2 regions of the Agreia sp. Leaf335 genome follow, and region 1 is predicted to be linked to the other one. Evidence: predicted binding sites of a transcription regulator. Region 1 holds the regulator's gene; the other holds the start of a gene.
The links. The regulator HrcA, encoded in region 1, represses chaperone genes, less so after heat shock. The targets are predictions, from matches to a motif close to TTNGCACTCGNNNNNNNCGAGTGCNAA.

Region 1 (3,202 bases):
TCCCTTGGCGAGCGCCTGAGCCAACCAGACTTCGGGAATCGGCGCCGAATCGAGGATCGACGACTCGACCCGGATCTCGAGCGCCGCCGGCTCCACCCTGCCGATCGGTCCGCGAACCACGAGCCCGGCGCCGTCACCGATCGAGATGACCTCGCCGACGCGAAGGCGGTTCACGGTCACCGCGTGACGAGCCTCGGGTCCGTCGAGCGCCACGACATCGCCGATGGCGTGCGGCACCGTTGCGAGGTCGGAGCGCAGAAACAGGGAGCTCATGGTCAGACGTTGAGGAAGCGGTCGCGTAGCTTGGCGAACAGTCCCTGCTGGAAGTGGCCGAGCGTCGGGGCAGGGTACTTGTGAGCTTTCGCCAGCTGCTTCACGAGCTCCTTCTGCTTGTGGTCGAGCTTCGTGGGCGTCGTGACCTGCACACCGATCTTGAGATCGCCTCGGCCCTGGCCGCGCAGGTGGGTGATGCCGCGACCCTTCACCGTGATGATCTCCGCGCTTTGCGTCCCGGGCTTGATCTCCACCTCGATGTCGCCGTCGAGAGCCGTGACCGACGAGATCGTGCCGAGTACGGCATCCCACATGAAGACCTCGAGCGTGCACAGGATGTCGTCGCCGCTGCGGCTGAAGACGTCGTGGTGCCGCACCTTCATCTCGAGGTACAGGTCTCCATTCGGGCCGCCGGCGGGGCCGACCTCGCCCTGGCCGATGAGCTGCAGCCGAAGACCCGTGTCAACTCCGGCGGGGATGTCGACCGGAATGGAGCGACGGGCACGCACGCGGCCCTGGCCCTGGCAGGTGACGCAGGGAGCGGGGATGACGGTGCCGTAGCCGCGGCAGGTGCCGCAGGGCGCGCTCGTCATGACGTTGCCGAGAAGAGACCGCACGGCCCGCTGGATCTGACCGCTTCCGCCGCAGATGTCACAGGTGACGGGGGATGTTCCGGGCTGGCAGCACGAGCCGTTGCAGGTCTCGCAGACCACGGCCGTGTCGACCTCGAGGTCACGGTGCGTTCCGAAGATGACTTCGCCGAGGTCAATCTCGACGCGCAGCAGGGCGTCCTGCCCGCGCTCTTCACGCGATTTCGGACCCCGTGAGCCGCCCTGCGCTCCGAAGAAGGTCTCGAAGATGTCGCCGAAGCCGCCGAAGCCACCCTGTCCGCCGGGATACCCCTGCTGAGGCCCTCGGTCGTAGTCGCGGCGCTGCCCTGGATCGCTCAGCACGTCGTAGGCGTGGGTCACGGCCTTGAACTTCTCTTCGGCGTCGGGTGCCGAGTTCACGTCGGGGTGCAGCTCGCGGGCCAGACGCCGATAGGCCTTCTTGATCTCTTCGGGGGTGGCGCTCTTGTCTACGCCGAGCACGTCGTAATGGTCAGCCACGCGGGCGTCTCCTTATAAGTCGGGATTCGCTGACCGTGAAGCGGCAGCGTTCTGTCAGATGGGGGCGGCGTCCGGACGACGCGCGGGGAAGAAGGGTCAACTCTCTCCGAGGGCGCGGGAGAGATAGCGGGCCACGGCACGCACGGCGGCGATGTTGCTCGAATAGTCCATGCGCGTCGGACCGAGCACGCCGAGGTGGGCGAGAGAACCGCCCTGTGCGCTGTAGCCGCTGGCCAGGATCGACGTCTCCCCCAGTCCGAACGGAGCGTTCTCGCGGCCGATGCTCACCGAGACTCCACGCTGATCAGCCTCGAGCTCGCTGAACAGTCGCAGAAGAACGACCTGTTCCTCGACCGCCTCGAGCACGGGCAGGATGCTGCCGTGGAAGTCGTTCTCTGTTCGCACGAGGTTGGATGCCCCGGCGATCACCAGCTTGTCGTGGCGCGTGGCCGCGACGTGATCGGCGATGGCGGCGACGATGACCCGCACCACCGGCATCCGGGATGCCGCGAACATGCCCGGCAGCTCACCGAGGCGGGCGGCCGCCTCGACGACGCCGACGCCGGTCAGGGCCGTGTTGAGCTTGGCGCGGAGCTCTCCGAGGAAGTCGACGTCGACCTCGCTGGGCACGTCGACGACGCGCTGGTCGACGTGCCCGGAGTCTGTGATCACGACGAGGAGGAGCTTCTGCGGCGCCAGGGCGACGACCTCGAGGTGGCGGAACCGCGCCTGCTGCAACGGCGGGTACTGCACCATCGCGACCTGTCGGGTCAGCTGGGTGAGAAGGCGCACCGTGCGTGCGAGAACGTCGTCGAGGTCGGCGGATTCGCCGAGGAACGTCTCGATCGCCTGGCGCTGAGCCGAGGTCAGGGGCTTGAGGTCGGCCAGGTGGTCGACGAACAGGCGGTAGCCCTTGTCGGTGGGGATGCGCCCGGACGACGTGTGCGGAGCGGTGATCAGCTCTTCTTCTTCGAGGAGCGCCATGTCGTTTCGGATGGTGGCTGCGGACACGCCGAACGAGTGCCGGTCGACGATCGACTTGGAGCCCACGGGCTCGCGGGAGGCCACATAGTCTTGAACGATGACGCGGAGCACTTCGAGGCTGCGGTCTGACACCATGTCGCGACACCTCCCTCTCGGCTGCACTCTTTCGTCTACGTAGTCTCGCGAACGATTGGCACTCGGAGATCCTGAGTGCCAATTATATCTCGCCGAGGGCGCCTGGGGATCATTGCCCGCCGGAGGAGTTCCGCAGTATCTTGTGCTGGAAGCCCTCATCCAGCGACGAAAGGCCGCGACTCATGTCCGATCCCAACGCAACTCCTGAGAACACCTCGGGTGTGGGCGGGCCGACGCCCCCTCCCTACACGCCTCCCGCAGGCCAGGTCCCACCCGACTTCGGAACCCCGGCCGGCGGCTCGGTCCCGCCGCAGTACGGCACTCCGACCGGTGGCCAGACGCCGCCTCCCGGATACACCCCTCCGCCCGCCGCTGCGCCCGGTGCGCCGCTCAGCCAGTCCGACGACAAGCTCTGGGCGTCGCTCGCGCACTTCGGTGGCGTCCTCAGCTTCATCCCGCCGCTGATCATCTGGTTGGTTTTCAAAGACCGCGGCCCTCTCACCAACCAGGAGGGTAAGGAATCGCTGAACTACCAGATCACGATCGCCATCGCGTGGGTCGCGTACTCGATCGTCGCTGTGATCCTCGGCTTCATTCCCATCCTCGGTTCGATCCTCGCGCTGATCCTCGTGCTGGCGATCTGGGCCGCCCAGATCGTCTTTCCGATCATCGGCGGGGTCAAGGTCAACGGCGGTGGCACC
Region 2 (3,202 bases), on a different contig from region 1:
TGACGGTGATCGAGGTCTCCGGACTCGTCATCGTGGTCGTGGCGGTGGCCGTGATGCTCGGCGGCGGGGGTGGAGACATCTCGCGGGTCGCGGAGTTCCCCAGCGAAACGGCTCCGGGACTCGCTGTCCTCGGGGGTGCGGTGATCGCGTACTACTCGTTCGTGGGCTTCGAGACCTCGGCCAACGTCGCCGAAGAGGTTCGGGATCCCTCGCGCGTCTATCCCCGCGCGCTGTTCGGTGCTCTTCTCGCCGCCGGGGTCGTCTACATCCTGGTCGGACTCGCGTCGTCGATTGCGCTGCCCGCCGACGATCTGTCGTCGTCGTCAGGGCCCCTTCTCGCCGTCGTCGCCGCAACCGGGGTAGGCATTCCCGAATGGGTGTTCAGCCTGATCGCACTGATCGCGGTGGCGAACGGCGCCCTGCTGACGATGATCATGACGAGCCGCGTCACCTACGGCATGGCGGAGCAGGGCCTGCTGCCGTCGGTTCTCGGTCGTGTTCTGCCCAATCGCAGAACACCCTGGGTCGCGATCGTCGCGACGACGATCCTCGCCCTGCTGCTCACGCTCGTGGGAGACCTCAGCACGCTTGCGTCAGCTGTCGTGCTCCTGCTGCTGTTCGTGTTCATCAGCACGAACATCGCCGTGCTCGTTCTGCGCCGTGACCGCGTGGAACACAAGCATTTTCGGGTCTGGACCTTCGTTCCCGTTCTCGGCGTCGCATCCTGCATTCTGCTGCTGACCCAGCAGGAGCCGATCGTCTGGGCGTTCGGCGGCGGCTTCCTGGTTCTCGGCGCCATCCTCTACATGATCGCGCGAGCGACCAAGCGCTCGTAGCCACGGGCTACGTCGGAACAACGCCAGAAGGGGCGGGCCATCGGCCCGCCCCTTCTTCGTCGGCTTCGTCAGACGGCGAGTGTCTTCTGCTCGTCTGCGCTCTGCACGGTCTTGACCTCGACCTTGCGCGGCTTTGCCCGCTCGCTGACCGGAATGATCACGGAGAGCACGCCATTGTCGTAGCTCGCCGAGATCTTCTCGGAGTCGACACCGTCGCCCAGGCTGAACTGACGGAGGTAGTCGCCGTTCGGGCGCTCCTGGGCCAGCCACTTGACGCCCTCGTGGGCTGCTGCGGTTCGCTTGGCCCTGATGGTCAGCAACTGGCCATCGACATCGACATCGACGGAGCCGGGGTCGATGCCCGGCAGGTCTGCGCTGAGCACGTACTGGTCGCCGTCGCGGTAGAGATCGACGGGCATGAACTTCGGCCCCGGACGGAACGTGAGCAGGTCGCCGGCGATGCGGTCGAGCTCGCTGAAAGGATCAAAAGACATTGCCATGAGGATTCCCCTTTCTGTGAACCTGAGTCAAGTTGACTCAACTTGTGACAAATAAGTTAGCACTCGACCGCCGAGAGTGCCAAGCCATGTCGATACCCCCAGGAAGTTCGTGAAAGAAGCTAGCGTCCTCCCCTCTTCGATCGAGTCTGGGTCTAGGCGTTCCAGTCGAGGTCTGGCACGTCACGCATCTCCTCACCCCACACGGGCCGTGCCGTCGCGCGCTGCCCGCCTTCTTCGATGATCGGGAAGTCGATGATGTCGGACTTGTCCTTCGTGGTCATCGATAGCGCCGTCGCCCGTCGGTCATGAAACAGACGAGACAACGGCACCGCCGTGCCAGCTAGGCCCCGACTGCTGGTGCCGCAACCGAGGCGCGCTCGATGTACGTCGACTGCAGGGTGTGCATGGTTCGACTGGGCGTCTTGCCATTGATCTCTTCGAGCAGGATCTCTGCCGCGCGCGCACCGAGCTCGAGCATGGGTTGCTCGATCATGGTGAGCGGCGGATCCATGACCGCGGCCCACGAGCTGTCGTCGAATCCGATGAGCGACACGTCGTCGGGGTAGCGCAATCCGCTCGCCCTGATGGCCCGCAGGGCACCCGTGGTGCCGTCGGTCTCGCTGCAGAGGATCGCCGTCGCCCTGCTGGGCAGCTCGAGCATGCGCGCGACCCACGCCGTGGCGTTCTCCTCGGTCTTCGGGCCCGTCATCACCAACTGGGCGTCGAAGGGGATGCCGGCGTCGTCGAGGGCATCGAGGTAGCCGCGCAGACGTTCGCCGTCTGTCCACAGATTCACCGACGCGGCGGCGCTCAGCTCACGCCGCGTCGTGATCTCGTCCGTGGTCGACGGGCCCCAGATGAAGCCGATGCGGCGGTGGCCCGCCTCGATGAGCCCGGCGGCGGCCCGCCGTGCGGCATCCCTGTTGTCGATGACGACGGAATCGAGGTCGAGGTAGTCGAGCGCCCGGTCGACGAGAACGACGGGCACACCTCTGTCGACCGCATCGCGAATGTGGTCGACGTCGTCACGACCGAGTGCCGCCGAGGCGATGATCATGCCGTCGACGCGCTTGTCTACGAGCACGCCGATCGCGGCGCGCTCCTCGTCGAGGTCTTCGTGCGTGCTGAGAACGATGGTGTCGAAGCCACGTGACCGCGAGGTGTCGCTGATGCCGCGCACGACGCCGGCGAAGAAGGGATTGCCGATGTCGGCCACGATCACTCCGAGGGTGTGAGTGACCCCCGTCGACATGCTGCGCGCGAGCGCGTTCGTGCGGTAGCCGAGCTTCTCGGCTGCGGCGAGCACCCTGTCGCGAAGCTCGGGGCTGGCGTAACCGTAGCCGCCGAGCGTGCGAGCGGCGGATGCCCGACCCACTCCCGCCTCGGCGGCGACTTCGGAGATGGTCGGCGGCGAGGAGTTGCGGTCGCGTTCGGCGGCCATGTCAGTGAGCCCATCTGGTAGTCATCGAGTGCATGAAGGCTGGTGTGTCACATCGTAGCGGGCACGATGCCGGCGTCGACTCCGTGGCCGAAGGCCCCCTCCACGAGGCACTGGCGCGCTGCGAAACCCGCGCCGTCGCGGAGCGCCGTATCGAGCGCCCCCACCCAGGGACGCCGGGAGCGGGTCCATCCGGAGGTCAGCAGCGACACGGCGAAGGCTGTGACGAATGCGTCGCCGCATCCCATGGTGTCGACGATCGTCGACGGGTCGTCGACCGGCTGGGCCGGCGCAGTCACGTGGTCACGGCCGTCGAACACGATGGCTCCACGGATGCCCCGGGTGCCGACCGCGAGCCCCGCACCTCGGTCGACGGCATCGGCCAGAACGGCGCGGGTCTGGCGCAGGGTGAGGTGGCTGCACGACAG

Region 2: ASF79_RS10395 (Hsp20/alpha crystallin family protein) is a predicted target of HrcA. The motif match lies at 1,393-1,419, and genes of this name have one in related genera.

What each region holds. Positions count from the first base shown of each region.
Region 1 covers NZ_LMOQ01000001.1:1,196,412-1,199,613, reverse strand. The annotation lists gene ASF79_RS05755 (16S rRNA (uracil(1498)-N(3))-methyltransferase) at 1-273, opposite strand, end outside; gene dnaJ (molecular chaperone DnaJ) at 276-1,382, opposite strand; gene hrcA (heat-inducible transcriptional repressor HrcA) at 1,479-2,501, opposite strand; gene ASF79_RS05740 (DUF4870 domain-containing protein) at 2,684-3,202, shown strand, end outside.
Region 2 covers NZ_LMOQ01000003.1:17,095-20,296, reverse strand. The annotation lists gene ASF79_RS10400 (APC family permease) at 1-836, shown strand, start outside; gene ASF79_RS10395 (Hsp20/alpha crystallin family protein) at 905-1,336, opposite strand; gene ASF79_RS17790 (hypothetical protein) at 1,489-1,617, opposite strand; gene ASF79_RS10390 (LacI family DNA-binding transcriptional regulator) at 1,677-2,777, opposite strand; gene ASF79_RS10385 (PfkB family carbohydrate kinase) at 2,825-3,202, opposite strand, start outside.